Linked DNA regions of Methylicorpusculum oleiharenae. The protein of the gene in region 1 interacts with the protein of each later gene in a pairwise test. Links are inferred from orthologs where the notes say so. Each region holds a gene or a part of one and is shown on either strand. Other genes may lie near its edges. The genes, in order: GO003_RS06265, GO003_RS14565 and hypB.

Evidence for each region.
Region 2: the proteins of GO003_RS06265 (region 1) and GO003_RS14565 interact in binary tests that used the Escherichia coli proteins (3 or more experiments, as listed by UniProt). The link is inferred for Methylicorpusculum oleiharenae from one-to-one orthologs.
Region 3: the proteins of GO003_RS06265 (region 1) and hypB interact in binary tests that used the Escherichia coli proteins (3 or more experiments, as listed by UniProt). The link is inferred for Methylicorpusculum oleiharenae from one-to-one orthologs.

The regions. Positions count from the first base shown.
Region 1 is NZ_WUTY02000001.1:1,347,750-1,358,150, reverse strand. What follows is about bases 6,592-9,348. They hold GO003_RS06265 (FKBP-type peptidyl-prolyl cis-trans isomerase), read right to left. Parts: upstream 8,332-9,348; coding sequence 7,852-8,331; downstream 6,592-7,851. Other genes in these bases: GO003_RS06255 (methyltransferase domain-containing protein), read right to left, coding at 8,940-9,348; greB (transcription elongation factor GreB), read left to right, coding at 8,427-8,924; GO003_RS06270 (nuclear transport factor 2 family protein), read left to right, coding at 7,124-7,603; GO003_RS06275 (copper resistance protein NlpE), read left to right, coding at 6,592-6,964. Also shown: GO003_RS06290 (winged helix-turn-helix domain-containing protein), read left to right, coding at 1-184; GO003_RS06285 (DUF1631 family protein), read right to left, coding at 354-4,313; GO003_RS06280 (hypothetical protein), read left to right, coding at 4,693-6,099; more of GO003_RS06275, read left to right, coding at 6,428-6,591; more of GO003_RS06255, read right to left, coding at 9,349-9,707; groL (chaperonin GroEL), read right to left, coding at 9,806-10,401. UniProt on the Escherichia coli protein: Folding helper with both chaperone and peptidyl-prolyl cis-trans isomerase (PPIase) activities. Chaperone activity prevents aggregation of unfolded or partially folded proteins and promotes their correct folding.
Region 2 is NZ_WUTY02000001.1:3,235,355-3,238,458, forward strand. The notes cover bases 1-2,999. They hold GO003_RS14565 (hydrogenase large subunit), read left to right. Parts: upstream 1-706; coding sequence 707-2,293; downstream 2,294-2,999. Other genes in these bases: GO003_RS14560 (hydrogenase 4 subunit F), read left to right, coding at 1-710; GO003_RS14570 (NADH-quinone oxidoreductase subunit B family protein), read left to right, coding at 2,303-2,815.
Region 3 is NZ_WUTY02000001.1:3,322,739-3,325,746, reverse strand. Bases 1-2,830 are described here. They hold hypB (hydrogenase nickel incorporation protein HypB), read right to left. Parts: upstream 1,919-2,830; coding sequence 1,082-1,918; downstream 1-1,081. Other genes in these bases: GO003_RS15045 (HypC/HybG/HupF family hydrogenase formation chaperone), read right to left, coding at 2,510-2,746; hypA (hydrogenase maturation nickel metallochaperone HypA), read right to left, coding at 2,167-2,517; hypD (hydrogenase formation protein HypD), read right to left, coding at 1-1,069. UniProt on the Escherichia coli protein: Involved in the maturation of [NiFe] hydrogenases. Required for nickel insertion into the metal center of the hydrogenase. Exhibits a low intrinsic GTPase activity, which is essential for nickel insertion.

The DNA.
Region 1 (10,401 bases):
CGGTTTGACCGCTGGCAGCATCTGGAATTACGTGTCTGAAAATGGCGCGACCCCGGTCTCAAAATTGGTAAGGGAACTTTCTGAAGAAGAAAAAATTATCCAGCGCAGTATTGGCTGGTTAGCTCAGGAAGGCAAAATAACACTCGAGATCGTCGACCGTGCCGAGACCGTAGCGTTGAAGTAAGCACTTTCTAATCTGATGACGGCATTACCGGCAAATAGTCACTGCCGGTTTGTCGTCCAAGAGGCTCAACTTACACCGTTATACCCGCTAACCACGCGGGTGTTCGCGTAATGGGAGCAGGCAAAGTATGCGTTTCCCTATCAATACTTAAGCATGCAGGGCAATGTACTTAAAAGCCCCAGAAGTCATCAGCTTCTAACAATCCTTCGCTTCTGTTTTGTTTTTTATCGTCATCACTATCCGAATATGTGGCAGGGGAGTTCTTTTCAGTAAGGGTGTCAGCCTGCGGCTCCATCGTTGTATTAACAGTCAAGGTTTCCGGCGCCAGAGACTTCCCGCTTAACTCGCTTTTATTAACCAGTTCTGACAGTAATTTCGGTTTTTCAATGAAGTAGCCTTTCGCAAAATCAACGCCAATATCTCTTAAAATGTCGCAAATTTCGTTGCTGTCGACATTTACCGCAATGGTTTTCATATCCAATGAGTGAGCAATTTCGTTCATCGATTTTACAATGGCAACTTCGGCTTTGTTTTCGGCCATATCTTTGACGAAAGCACCATCGATTTTTAAATAATCAACGTTCAGATTTTTCAAATAGGCATAGGACGAATAGCCCGAACCAAAATCATCCAGTGAAAACCGACATCCATACGCTTTTATTTTGTGAATGAAATTTTTTACATAGACAAAACTATCGGCTGCAACCGTTTCGGTAATTTCAAACGTCAGTTTTTCAGCAGGAAACTTGCTGGAATCGAGGAGTCGGGTAAGGAATTCGAGAAACGCCTGTGAATTTAGGGATTGCCCGGAAAGATTAATGGCAAATCCGTCGATCTGATCAAAAAATACTCTATTTTCTTCAATCCATTTAAAAACATGAGTGATCACCCATTGATCTAAATCCTGCATGCGTTTGAGCCTCTCAACTGCCGGAATAAAATGATCGGGTAAAATAGTCTTCCCCGTTTCATCTTTAATCCCCAGAAGAATTTCGTAATGTAGATGACTGTTTTTTTCGGTTTCTACGGCGACTATCTTTTGACACCTTAAAAACAGCCTGTTTTCCGACAGTACTTTATCTATCTGCCCGGCAAATTCCTGTAATTTATATTGGTTTTTTAAATCTTCGTCTTCTTCGCAGAACAGTTTGATCTGATTATTTCCGGACCGTTCACTGACAATGCAGGCAGAAACAGCGTGCTGCAAAAATTGTTGGGCATCAAAGCCGTTTACTATAAAGGGAGCCAATCCCATGTTGATATTAATTGGATAACTTTTATTTTCCCAATCAAAATGGATTGCGGTGATAAGGTTGACTAATGACCGAGCCCGGTCCAAACCTTCTAGCTTTGTGCAGTTTTTTAACAAAATTCCGAACGTTTTATCACCTAAACGAGCTAGCATTTCGTTATTCGTTAAATGACGGGTCAACATGTGTGTAATGCTCATCAACAGTTGATTACCTGCTTCTAATCCGCACACAATGGTTAACATCTGGAAATCCTGGATTTCCAGATGACAAAGCAGATGCTGGTTGTCGCCTTGTCTTGCGAGCTCGTATTTCAACTGTTTAATAAACTCATCTCTTGTTAACAAGCCGGTAACAGCATCATGGGTTGCGTTGTATATGAGCTTTTCATGCATTTTCTGCAGCATTACCTGCGTAGTGCGGTCCATCAACGGCTCATCCGGATTTTCCATTGTGCTTGCCCCTCCGTTGCGCAGAAGTTCAGTCAATTCCATTTTGGTCAGTTCCGTTTTATTTAATCCATCCCTATCAACAAAGACTAAAATTTCCGGAAATTGTCCTTTCCACACGAGCTTAAGAGGCACGAATAAATCCGGCTTTCTAAACAAGGTTATCCATTCACCTGCTTCTAATTGCTCCACCTGAAGAGCCCAAAGATCCATAGGGCGGCTTTTGTTTGGGGATTCAGGTTGTAAAATCCTGTCAACATAGACTATTTCCAGGCGTTTTCTCTCGGCAAGCGATTCGGCACCTATCAAACAACGCCTTAAATCTTCAATGACTTTAAAGTGATTAAAAGCATTGGGTGCAAACGAACCGAGTTTCTCATCTATAAAAGTAATGGTTTGACTAATCGCGTAGTATTCAGCTTCAAGACCGGCATCTCGAAAGGACAGCCAACGGATCAAATCATCGACTACCCGGTAATTAGCCGATTTTTCCTCAGTTGATTTTTCCGTATCCAATTCAAGTAAAACCAATAAATGCTGCCATCCCGAATTCAACAACATCAAAACACAATTAGGAATTAATTTTCCGGCAATGCGCTTATCAACTTCATGCTGAACATGGCGCCTTGCCATCTCCAGTAGCTGCTGCCCTTCGTAAGGTTCGATTATTCTTTTGATAGTCAGATCTGACGATTTTTTGACCTGCTTTGTCACCTCTTGTAGCTCTTGCTCCACTTCTGCAAATATCGACGAATTAGTGCTCGCCTCCTGAAGTATTCGTAAGACCAGTTTGTCCAGCGTGTTTTTTACAGGCGTTCTTTTGATGACTCGATTCTCTTTTACTGCCGATTCCAAAGACGCTAATTGATTGAGTATGTTTCTGATAGGGTGCGAGTCCGCACTTAAAAAGTGGTTACCTTGCAGCGTTTGTTCGAGAAGCGATAGCTGCATACGTTCCATGTAAGCTTTGATTTCAGAGGAAATAGACACGTCATTGAATAAGGTATCGAAAAACTTTTCATAAACCTCGATATTATGGACATCGTGCTTAGAAAAAAACGCAGGTATTCCGGTAGTATCGTTTAACTTATCTCGAATGAGTGTGTGCAGTAAACTGCTTGTAACGGGCTCATTCCTGTCACCTACAGCTGTAGTTTTATACATTTTCGAAATCATCGCGATGACTTCTTCGGCGGAAAAACCCCCTTGAGACGCTGCGTTCCGAATTGATGATGTAGTTCCTGAATGAGGCTGGTTTTGGTTTAATAGGCCCGGCAACGTTTTGGACATTTCAACTGTTGCCGGCTTTTTTAGATCAGCATCTTCTTTAACAGCAAACGTTTTAACCAGCGTCCTGGCGATGTTGGTATCAAACTTAAAGACCGGATCTCCCAAATAACCATGGTCGATCGCGATCTGTTCAGGTTGCTTGACAATTTTGGCGGGCGCAGGCTTGGGAGCACTCAGTTTGGATAACAGATGCTCAAAATGCTCGTACAACGCCTCCAAATCCTTCGTTAATACTTTTTCAAACGCTGAATAAAGTGTTTGATTAATCGTGATTTCTAAATTTAATTGCAGGATAAGTTCGCGAAAGTGATCACATAAGGCATCCGGGCTGATTGGGTTTTTAACATCATGGGCCCAATGGCCAAATAACCGTTTCAATTGGTTGTTTATCTGATTAAGTGGATATTCAAAATGTTTTGTTAACCGTCTGATAGACGCCGACAGATTTAACCAATCTTCAAAATCATCCATTTCAACCAAAGAAAGCTTTTCCATAGTACCGGCATTTAACCTGTTTTCCTGAATGCTGGAACCGGTCATGCTGTCGACACCCAAAAAAACCGAATTACAAAATTCACTGGTAATTGAATCGTAATTAAATTTGAGCGTTGTTATCAAATCCTCAAGTGCTGAAGTAGAGATTTTATGAACCGATTTTTTAAAGTCCTCATCCAGTCTCTCAAAAAAATTGTTGAGCAACCCAACCAACTCTTTATCAAGCCAAATTTTTATTTGTTTTAAGTTATCCTGGTGCGGGTCTGCTTCGGTTGGCTCAATGTCATGTTGAGCTGTTCTGCCGGACACCTTAAAAACCTCATTTTTTAAGGCATTAAAAATTTCCTGGGGCATGTTTTTAATGAAAACACCGATGCCTTTGGAACTTGCGTGCATTACTTTGACTTCAAGTTGAAATTGCCGTGCATCGGACTCTCTATGCAACGAGAAACGAAGCTGGACTTTTTTGTTAGCCGAAAATTGTACTATCTGGCTTGATGGTTTAAGGCCTAATAAAAATCCCGAACTGCAAAAATCTTGGACTTCGCAAGAGAAATTTTGCCCATTATTCAAAACCAGTGTGGCGTCTAATTTGATCGCGTAACGAATGTGGCGACGACGTTTTGTAGGGCATCTAGAAGCCATGGTAAAAGTAAAATATTGGCAGCATGGTCATAAAATACGGAGTTGTCATATCAATAATAAATATAGTTTGGAAAAAATCAGATCTGATAAATTTTGATAAATTAACCCGTAATTTCTAAAAGCAATGTCTACTTCAACTTTTTTTGAGTGGGATGAGTGCTTTTAGATATCATTGCGGTGCTTAAGTTAAATCAATCTTATTGGGCAGACCAAAATTAGAGATTCCATGATTTCGGCACCGCCTGTACAGTCAAAACCTACGGCCTAGAATGATGTTAAACTGCTTTTCGATGCTTCCCAAACCCTGAATGGGATAGACATTTACCAGCAGAAGGCAATGTGGCTATTTATCAGAAATCACTTTGGGAGTTGATTCTTCATGCGCGGCGAGCTTAAGCCTTACTGTCCCAATAACCCTCAATGGGCATCTAAAGTCATTCTGCTTCTGGCGCTAACATTAAGTGCTAGCGGTTGCAATTTAATCAGAAGCACACTGGAATTGCCGGAAAAAGGCCTCTTCTCCCTATTTGCTATTAATCAGGGAAATGACGCACCCGATCCTGTTGAACTGCAATCCGAGTTACTCCGCTTTGCAGATAATGCCATAGAAGCGCTTAATAACGCTGCGCGTAATCTTCAGCGGGAAGACGATTCGGCGCCTAAAAAACTCAACCAGCTTAAACGACGCATCGCTATTACCACCGATTTATTAGCCATCGCCACAGGGGCCAACAGTTATGCCAATCTCCTCGACATGGTCATCTTTGCCAGCTTAAACCGGATGAATTTTGAAGACTTCTGGGCGCCCAAGTTCTCCGACGAATCAGCTGAACCTTATCGACACGCATCCGAGCAGGTGGAGAAAGAAATTTGGCGCATTGCCGAGACGGCGCTGAAAAAAGAACAGGTCACTGAACTGCGTGCCGCCATTCTTGACTGGCACAAGCAACACCCAGATGCTCGCTCCCCCAGAGATCTAGGTTCGCTGGGCTTCGCGTCCGAAATTTCGCAAATGAACCGCGGCCCCAAGGCAGGCATTACCAGCAGTGTGTTCAACCTGCTCTCCATTGACCCATTGGCAGGTCTGGACCCCGCTACTCGAGAACTGGCTAGCTCTCGCCTATTCGCAGAGAGAGGCCTGTTTCTGGCCAGACATATGCCGACGTTGATCCGCTGGGAAACCGAATTACTGATCATCCAAACGGTGGAAATGCCTCAGATGGAAAAACTGCTGACCAGTACGGCTCAAGCGGCCGAATCGGCAGACCGGTTAAGTCAAACAGCAGAAAGCCTGCCCGGCCTCATCAGCAATGAACGTCAGCAGATCGTTCAAGCGTTGAACGAACAACAACCCGGCCTCGTCAGTCTCGCCGCACAGACCGAAAGCGCTCTTAGTGCAGGCAAACAGATGTCCGATGCGTCAAAAGCAGCCCTGGAGTCTTTTCAAGGTGTCGTACAGCAACTCCAATCCCGCCCATCAAACCCGGACGCAGAGCCCTTTCGCATCAACGAATACACGGCAGCCGCTGCCCAGATCAACGCTACTGCACTTGATTTGGTGAAATTGCTGCAAACCGTTGATCAAACCCTGGCTACCGGTAAATTTGACGAACTCTCGGCTCGAGTAGACTCGCTAACCCGCCAAACTCAGGCTAGCGGCAAAGAGTTAGTGGATTATACATTCAAGCAGATCTTGTTCCTGGGTTTGATACTGATGGGTTCCGCTTGTGGAATGGTTCTGGCTTCAGCATTGGTTTTTTGGCGATTGAAAAAGAAATTTGCCTGAGCTTTCGTCAAATGACGTTTAAGCAGAAACACTGTAACCTTACTTTAGCCAATTGGATCCCTGTAGATCTTTAAACAAAAAGTTCCTGACCTGACATTACCGGCATTTGCAGCCATCAAAAATTCTACCCCTCCCCTATTGAAAAATTATGATGAATTTTTGCCGCTTTAATCGATCATTTCCATAAACATAAAAAATTAATTATTCATAAAAAACAGAACTTTAGGATTTAAGACAGGTTAATTCAGGTCTTCTTTTTTGGCAAATCGAATATATCTGGTAAATTCGCGAATACAACAACCCAATTTTTATTTTCCGGAAACTCATCATGCTAGCAATAAAAAAACAATTAAAACAGAATCTGGCTTTGTTTCTATTTAGCAGTCTGCTCCCTGCTATTCCTGCATTTGCGGCGACCGACCTCGAAGCTCAAGAAAGTTTCCTCAGAATGCGAGCGAAGAGCCAACAGACTGAAGCAGGCCATGCAGGACATGAAACCCCTATTGATAAAAGCATGGACTTTCATGGCGTTTTCTACGGATTTCTTCCTTGTAAAGATTGCCCGGGAATAAAAGCGACGCTATCTTTAAAACAAAAAAACAATTATCTGCTGGTGACTCAGCCTGCAAGAGAGTCCTCAAGGGAGTTTTATGAAAAAGGGAAATACACCTGGGATGAAGAGAGTCATACCGTTGTTTTAACACCCAAAAAAGGCGGGCAAAGCACGCGGCATTATCGAATTGAAAATGAAGGCACGCTCATTCAGATTAATGAAGACGGATCAATGATATCGAATGATGATGAGGACAGCTACGTTTTGAAACGAAGTGATATGGTTAAGTCACGAGAAGTGCATTTTCACTGACAGGAACGGAAGTTACAAACTGAGGCTCATTTTTTGTCCATCCACTTTGAAGATGGACAAAAAATCAATCCGTTGCCTTGGTTATAACATTTACGCTGCTCAAGAAAACCTATAAATGTTCATATCCTTAAACTCAACAAGATTAACAGGGAGTTTTCAATGAACACGACGCTTGAATCACGACCTCCGTTTCCGCCCTTCACACGCGAAACTGCAGTTGAGAAGGTCCGCATGGCTGAAGACGGTTGGAATAATCGCACTCCTGAAAAAGTTGCTTTAGCCTATACGACCGACAGCCAATGGCGAAATCGGGCTGAATTTCCCGTGGGGCGGGAACAAATCATCGACTTCCTGAAACGCAAATGGGCCACCGAATACGAATACCGGTTAATCAAAGAACTGTGGGCTTTTGAGGGTAACCGTATCGCCGTCCGGTTTGCATACGAATGGCGCAATGAAAATAATGAATGGTTTCGGTCTTACGGCAACGAGAACTGGGAATTTGATGAATACGGCTTAATGCGTCAGCGTTATGCGAGTATCAACGACCTACCTATCAAAGAGTCGGACCGCAAATTTCATTGGCCTCAAGGCCGTCGCCCTGAGAATCATCCAGGATTGAGCGATCTTGGACTCTAAAAACCTGTTTCATACAATTTACCGTTCAACTTTTAAAAGCAGCAATTACCGGTTTGATGATAAAAAGGGTAGGTTTAAGCTTTTCGCAGCCCAACAGCAAGCGGATGATCAATCGTCGGGTTGGCTATCGCCGCCAACCGCAACTTACGTTCAGGTCTGACCGATCATTCTTATTGCTAACGTGTTTGAATGTTCATTTGGCGTTGCCGCCCTAAAATCAGCGGGTGATTTTAGGGCAATAGCGGTTATTAATGACTGCATCCGGCACCATGCACGTGGCCGTGAGCCAATTCGTCCATTGTCGCTTCTCTAATATCAGTTATTTCCACGTCGAAAAATAATTTCATACCGGCCAGTGGATGATTGCCATCGATGGTAACATCATCACCTTCGACATTAATGACCGTCACGACACCGGGTCCTGAACTGACATCGGCATGGAACTGCATCCCGACTTCTATCACATCGATTCCTTCAAACATCTGACGCGGAATCACTTGAACCATGTCTTCATCGTAATCACCGTAAGCTTCTGATGGCTCTATTTCGACATTTAACTTATCGCCAACGGCTTTACCAAGCAGGGCTTGTTCCAGTCCGGGAATGATACTGCCCTGTCCATGCAGATAAACCAGCGCATCGCTGCCAATTGAACTATCCAGCGTTTCACCGGCGTCATTGGTCAATGTGTAATGAATAGAAACAGCCATATTTTCAGCTACTTGCATGAGGGGAACCTACTGTTGATAATTTAAGAAACGGCTATGATATAAAATAAAGCTTCTGTTGTCTGAAAATATTAAAAACCGGAATATAAAATCGCATGAGCCGCTGGAAACCACCCCAAGCCAAATCATCCCCGTATATCACCCAAGCCGGTTATCAAGTGCTGGAAAATGAATTACGGGGCTTATGGGACAAACGCAAGGACGTCACCGCCGCTCTGTCCGCCGCTGCCGCAGAAGGTGACCGATCGGAAAATGCCGAATATATTTATCGCAAAAAAGAATTACGCGGTATAGACCGGCGCATTCATTACTTGCAAAAGCGTTTGCCCTCGCTTACCGTCGTCACCCAAGCCCCTTCAGATCAGGATAAGATTTTTTTCGGGGCCTGGGTGACACTGGAAAATGAATCCGGTGAGCCGGTCACTTATCGAATCGTGGGGGCGGATGAACTTAACCCTGCGAAGAACTATATCAGTCTGGATTCTCCTCTCGCCAAGGTGTTGCTGAAAAAAACCTATGACGATGAAGTGACGATTGTTATCGAACAAAAACCGGTTCGGTATACGGTGCTCGATATTGCTTATAGTCAGTAAACCGGAACTGCTTGCTTACGCTCGCTGGACAACCAGATGCACATAGCGTCCCATGTCGCGGAATGTGGGTAGCCGGCAATAACGGCTTTCCAGCTCAAACAGTTCGTCAGCGTTGCTCTGCGCCAAGGTCTCGTGATTCAGATAATCATGAAAAACGCGTAACCCGGTATGAGTGATGATCTTAAAATGATTGTTTTCAAGGAACTCTATAACAGCATGCGGGTATTGCGGGTTGGGCGGGGTCATTTTGGAGCCTTTCCCCAGATAACTGTCGTCCAATACGTTTTTCCAGCGCCAGCCGCCTTTTAAAACGTTGCCGAAAACCATGGCATTCCGATTGTAAAACAACAAGGACAGGTGCCCGCCCGGTTTCACCTGCTCAATAACTGTTTGCAAGGTCGGCATAGGATTAGCAAGCCATTCGAGAACCGCATGAAACAAGATCAAATCATACTGTGGAAGCTTTAAAGCTAGATTTTGAGCTGAATCCAGATAAAACTCGGCGGTCACCTCTTCATTGATAAAAGCTTCTCTGGCGCGTTCAAGCATTTTTTCCGACAGATCGCAAAGCGTCAGATGATGCCCTCTTTTCGCCAACCAGAGACTGATTTGGGCAAAACCACACCCAGCATCCCATACCGTCAGTGCATCAGCGGCATCGTAAAAAGGCGTCAGATCTTCTTTTAATAGTTTCAGCCGCCATTCCCCTTTCGCGGTTTGGTAAATTTTGCGGTCGAATTTATCGATGAGCTGATCGAAATTCCGATCGTTAGCTTGAGTCATCTGTCATCGCGCGTGTTAAATAAAAATTATGCTCATAAAAAAGCCCCGGCTGAATCCAGCCGGGGCTTTGGTCAAGCGTAAAGAGCTTGGGTCAGCAATTACATCATGCCGCCCATGCCACCCATTCCGCCCATACCACCCATGCCGCCCATATCAGGACCGCCATGAGCTTTGTCGTCGCTTGGAGCGTCAGCGACCATAACTTCAGTTGTGATCATTAAACCAGCAACTGATGCTGCGTTTTGCAGAGCAAAACGAGTTACTTTTGCAGGATCCAGGATACCCATTTCGATCATATCGCCATAGACGCCTGTTGCGGCATTGTAACCGAAGTTACCAGTACCTTTAGCCACTTCATTCAGGACAACTGAAGATTCGTCTCCAGCATTTTTGACGATTTGACGCAATGGCTCTTCCATAGCACGACGCAGGATGTTGATACCCACATCTTGATCGTGATTGATACCTTTCAAGCCATCCAACGCTTTTAAAGCACGAATCAGAGCTGTTCCGCCGCCTGCGACTACGCCTTCCTCAACCGCTGCACGGGTTGAGTGTAATGCGTCTTCAACGCGAGCTTTTTTCTCTTTCATTTCAACTTCAGTCGCTGCGCCAACCTTGATTACCGCAACACCGCCAGCCAGTTTAGCCAGACGCTCTTGCAGTTTTTCCTTGTCATAATCAGATGTTGCGT
Region 2 (3,104 bases), 1.9 Mb from region 1 along the record:
TGCTGAATGATGCCTTATATGCAGTCGTCCGCAATAAAATGCTGGTCGACGGCGCCACACAGAATAATTCGGCCGGTTTGTTGATGATGGGTTTTGGCTTATTGTCGTTTCTGGTGGCCGCCGTATTTTTGCATCGCCAGAAAGACATCAAGCGGCTGTTCAGCTACTCCTCCATCGAGCATATGGGCATTATGACATTTGCCTTCGGTATGGGCGGGCCATTGGCAACATTTGCCGCCTTGCTGCACATGACCGTACATTCGCTCACGAAATCAGCGATTTTTGTTACAGTCGGACATGCTGCGCAAGTGGCCGGTACTCAGGATATTAAAAAGATCCGCGGTCTCATCAAAACTCAGCCCAAGATAGGCTGGGGCTTGTTAATAGGGACTGTGGCGATTGCAGGCTTTCCTCCTTTTGGCGTTTTTACCAGCGAGTTTCTAGTCTTATTGGCGACCATGCATAACTACCCCTGGTTGGCGCCCTTACTGTTATTGGGCATAGGCATCGCTTTTGCCGGATTGTTCAGGCATATCCAGCCCATGGTTTTCGGCGAGCAACCTGAAGGTCAAATGCCGGTCAAAGCCAATCTATGGCCAGTGATGTTACATCTGGGGCTGGTGTTTTGGCTGGGTCTAGCCATTCCGGATTTTCTCGCCAACTGGTTTTCACAGGCTACCTTACTGATCTCGGGGACTACGCCATTATGAATGCGTTAAACTGGACTGAAACGCTACGCCAACAACTTGAAGTGTCCGGTATTGTCGTTGATCAGCAAGAATCGGCATACACTCCTCATGCTTTGGTCTGGCAAGTTGCAGCCGAAGCTTGGCAACAACTAGCTGAATTGTCGATGCTTCAAGGCTTGCGTTGGTCGGCAGGCTGGGCTGAGGAAAACGGTGAACAATTCACGGTTCATGCCTTGTTGGAAAAACAGGGTGTTTACCTGCTTACCCGCACCAGCATAGGTTACAAAAAGCCCGAACTACCGAGTCAGGCCACCGTCTATCCTGCGGCAAATCGAAGCGAGCGTCACACTCATGATATGTTCGGCATCAAATTCATTGGGCATCCGGATAAGCGGCCCTGGACACGTCACAAAGCCTGGGATAAACACACTCATCCATTACGTAAAGATTTTCCGGTACAGGGTTCCCCGGAAATCATAACCCCACCCGATATGGATTACCCTTTTATCCGGTCGCATGGGGCAGGGACTTATGAAATACCTGTGGGTCCGGTACACGCCGGGATCATCGAGCCCGGCCATTTTCGTTTTCAGGCAGTAGGCGAGCTGATTCTGAATTTGGAAGAGCGTTTGGGTTACGTGCATAAAGGCATTGAAAAAATCGCCGAAGGCAGAACACCGCAATCTTTGGCGCGTTTAGCCGGGCGGGTATCGGGCGATACCACAGTAAGCCACAGTTGGGCCGCCTGCATAGCTATGGAGCAGGCCGCAGGCTTATCCATACCGGGCAGGGCGGCCCTGATTCGCGGCATTCTTGCAGAGCGCGAACGCGTAGCCAATCACCTGGGTGATATCGGCGCCATTTGTAATGATGTGGCTTTTGTGTTCGCTCAAATGCAATTCAGCCGTTTACGTGAAAACTGGTTACGCACCCATGCAACAGTGTTTGGCCATCGCTTATTGATGGATTGTGTGATTCCGGGCGGGGTCAAATCCGATGTGTCGGATTCCGATTGCCGTCTGATCAAGCAGGACATTATCCAGCTCAGAAAAGAACTGACAGATATCATTACCGCGTTGGATTTAAATTCATCGCTGGAAGACCGCGTTTACACGGCAGGTTTTTTACCGGAAGACATTGCCGCAGCTTTCGGCACCGTCGGTTATGTCGGTAGAGCCAGCGGTCAGGACTTTGACGTGCGAAGAGATTTGGCTTATCCACCTTATGATCAGGTCAAATTTAAAGTCGCTCTGGAAAATCAGGGGGATATCGCTTCCCGATTTTGGATTCGTTATAAGGAAATAATTGCAGCACTAAAACTGATCGAGCAGTTTATCGACTTGCTTACTCCTGGAGAGATTCTGAATGAGTGGCACGTTCCTGTTGCCGGTAGTGAAGGACTGGGAATTGTTGAAGGGTGGCGCGGCGAAATCATTGCATTTGTCCGTTTCGATGGGGACAATAAAATTTCGCGTTTCTATCCACGCGATCCGAGCATTCTCAATTGGCCGGTGCTGGAAAAACTGGTGCTGAACAATATTGTTCCGGATTTTCCGGTATGCAACAAATCCCTGAATGGTTCATATTCAGGGAACGATTTATAGAGAGCGGGCATGTTAAGACTGTTTAAAAAAATTCTTACTACCGGGATTGTTACAGAGCCTGTCAAAGTTCCAAAGGACGCTGAGCTGGAACAATTGGGTATAGCAATCAAACGCCATATCGAACGCAGATATACCGGCAGCATCGCTATAAGGCAAATCGATGCAGGCTCCTGTAACGGCTGCGAGTTGGAAATTCATGCTTTAAATAACCCTTATTATGACATCGAGCGGTTCGGCATACATTTTGTGGCATCACCCCGTCATGCCGACGTATTGCTGGTCACCGGGCCCGTTTCAAGACACATGCAAACAGCCTTGCTTCGCACTTACGAAGCCACGCCAGACCCGAAATGGGTGGTTGCGGTGGGTGATTGCGCCGCTTGCGGGGGCGAATTTGGTATTTCTTATGCCAGTTGCGGTGCCGTATCCAATGTTATTCCAGTTGATGCCGTTATAGCGGGATGCCCGCCCACGCCGCTGGCGCTTTTACAAGGTTTGCTCTCGTTGTGTGAGCGACACTGATCACCGCGTCAATTTTTTATACTGTATTTGCCCAGCCTTTTTTTATTGAGTGTACTCACGTTATGCGTAATTATTCAGCGGAGCAATCAAACAAAGGTGATGCACCGCTTAGGTTGCGGTTGGCGATAGCCAACCCAACAGCCATGTCGGTAATTGTTGGGTTGCGAAAAGGAAGCCTTTTCAATCAAGTACCTAAACACTCTATTCCAAGCGGGGAATATAACCATCGTAATCGAAATTCGGCACCGGGGTGCCCGTCAAAGGACGCCGTAAATTTATCCATGTAGCT
Region 3 (3,008 bases), 2.0 Mb from region 1 along the record:
TCCACCAAATCCGGCAGGCACCTTCATCAGAAACCATACAAGGCCCTACCGGTTGACTCGGCACACACAAACGGCCATACAATTTACAGTCAACCGGCTTGATCTTTCCCATAACGACGCGCGCGCAATCGCAACCGGGCGGCATTTCGCCGACATGACGGCGCGCGTCTTCCCGGAAAGACCCAAAATGCAGCTGAACATCATGGTGGGCAAAATGCGCTTGTAAGGTATATCCAGAATGAGGAATCGTACCGATACCCCGCCACGGTGCATCGGACACCTCAAAAACTTGAGACAGAAACTGTTGAGCACGGCGATTACCTCCGGGTTTGACCACTTGTTCATAACAATTATCGACGAACAAATGGTTATCCATGCGCTGCCGCAGCACCGAGTAAATGGCTGCCAGTAAACTGTCCGGAGTAAAACCGGCAATCGCAACAGGAAGCTGATGGCGCGAAACGACAAACTGCCATTGTTCGGGACCCATCACCGTCGCCACATGCCCTGGCGCGATCAGCGCATCGAAATTCGGCTGCTCTGAATCCAGCAACAAAGCCACTGCCGGCCATGTCAGACGACCGCTGCTCAAAATCAGCAGATTTCCAGGCGCGCCTTCTGCCAGCATTGCGGCCACAGGCGCGAATGTAGTTTCAAACCCCGCCGCAAAAAATACGACGGTTTGCCCGGGATTCTCTTTTGCAATCATCAACGTCTCGATAGGACTGGCAATCGCTCGAATATCCGCACCGGTAGCTTTAGCCTGCGATAAGGTACGAATAGCCTGTTTACCCGCATTGACAGGCACCCTGAGCATGTCGCCGAAGGCGGCCAGGATGATATTTTTCTCTAGCGAAAGCTGTATAGCTTGATAAATATCTTCCTCGGGACAGACACAAACTGGACACCCCGGCCCGGGTATCAGCTCTATCCATTCCGGCAGCACGCTGCGAAGCCCTGACAAAGCAATTGTGCGCTCATGACCCCCGCAGACATTCATGATTTTTGTCGTTTCAGTCACCGGCAATTCGTTTATTTTTACCAGCCATTGCTGAGCACTTAAGGCCATTATCTGCTCTCTCTATGACTTGCTTACAGGATGGACGGGGCTTAATAAAATGCGGGTTGCATGCAACCCGGCATCAGGCTGTCGCACAGGCCGGAATGAAGGCCGATTTTTAACGTGTTGCTTTTGAAGCTGAATCTGCTCTTCCATCCAGTCCAACCAGACATCGATGCCCTCTCCGTTCCGTGCGGACAAATGAAAAATCGGTACCTGATTGGCCAGATTGCGTAAATTTTGCGCTGCCCTTTCATTTGAGAACTCATCCAGATAGGGCGACAAATCTGTTTTGGTAATCAGCATCACATCCGCCGCGCGGAACATCACCGGATATTTGGCTGGTTTGTCATCCCCTTCCGCAACGGACAACAGAATCACATTGAGATGATGACCTAAATCAAAACTGGCAGGACAAACAAGATTACCGACATTCTCAATAAATAGCACATCAATGCCTGAAAAGTCGATTTTATGCAGCGCCTCGTGGACTAAATGGGCATCCAGATGGCATGCCGAACCGGTTGTGATTTGGTGCGCCTGAACACCGTGTGCGCGGATGCGCAGTGCATCATTTTCAGTTTCCAGATCCCCTTCAATCACGGCCATTCGAAACCTTTCCCGACCCTGCACAATCGTGGCTTCAAGTAATGCGGTTTTACCCGAGCCGGGCGAAGACATTAAGTTAATGACCAAAACACCCAGTTGATCAAAATGCATGCGATTATGGTCAGCCTGCAGATCGTTACCGGCCATCAGCCGGGTCAAAACGGAAGTTGCCCCCCCGTCAGCCGACTTTTCCACTGGAATCTGAGACTCGTTTCCTGATGTAATTTGACAACCACAGGTAGTACACATCTGTTTTAACCCTTAACTTGAATGGATTGGTTCAAACTAAGTATCTACTTACCCCCCATTTTTTGGGTGTAGGTGCTTGATTTCAAAGGACGCATGAATACTTCCCTGTAGCTCTCTGCAGCATCCCTGTTGCAGAAGCCTTTTCAATCAATCACCTACACCCGCTATTCCAAGGGGGCGAGTAGTTACCAATCTTAAATTCTTACTCTTTCAAATGAGAGCGCCGACCGATTACCTGCCGCATCCATTCAGGACGCCACAAAAAGCTCAACCTGACTCAAGATGAACTCGCTGCCACTGAGCAGTTGCGTATCCAAACTTTTGCATGCCGGGCATATAAGTCTATTGGGATCAACATCGGCTTCACGTCCGCAATGATCGCATCTAATTCTGACCGGTACGGTGTTAATGATCAGACGGGCATTCGACGCGGCAGTTCCCGCTTTGAGAATTTCAAATGCCTGGACTAGCAAAACCGGCTCGACACCTGATAATGTGCCTAAACTGACAGTAACTCGCGCGATATTTTGAGCATGATGCTGATCCGCAAGCAATTGAACCTGTCTGATCAAATCATCACACAGCGACAATTCATGCATAGTCTGATTCATTGACGGCGAGTTGATCCAGCAATTCCCAGGTGGAAAAGGCCTCCTCTTCATCAACTTTCTGCAGCGCATAACCAACATGAATCAGAACGTAATCACCCACCTGGATCTCTTCATCCTGTAATAAAAACAAATTAACCGTGCGCTGTATCCCTTTAAATAAACAACGGGCTTCAAAACCATTAATTTCAACAATCTGCATTGGAAAAGCCAGGCACATCGCACTACCTCATTCTGTTATATACTCATTAAAACTCACGACACGACTTTAAACAATAGGGCCCTTTTTATGTCTCTGATAGCGATTTACGCCTTCCATACTGAAAAGTCGTTCGACGTGGCTAATGATGCGGGATGTGTCTGTCGAGAACCACCGTGAACCCGTCCATGGGGGCTTGACCGCAGCTTCCCTGCTGCCGACATCCTCGCCAAACACACCCCACACCATCTGGAAACCAGACGTTTTTTCGATTAGAAAGGAG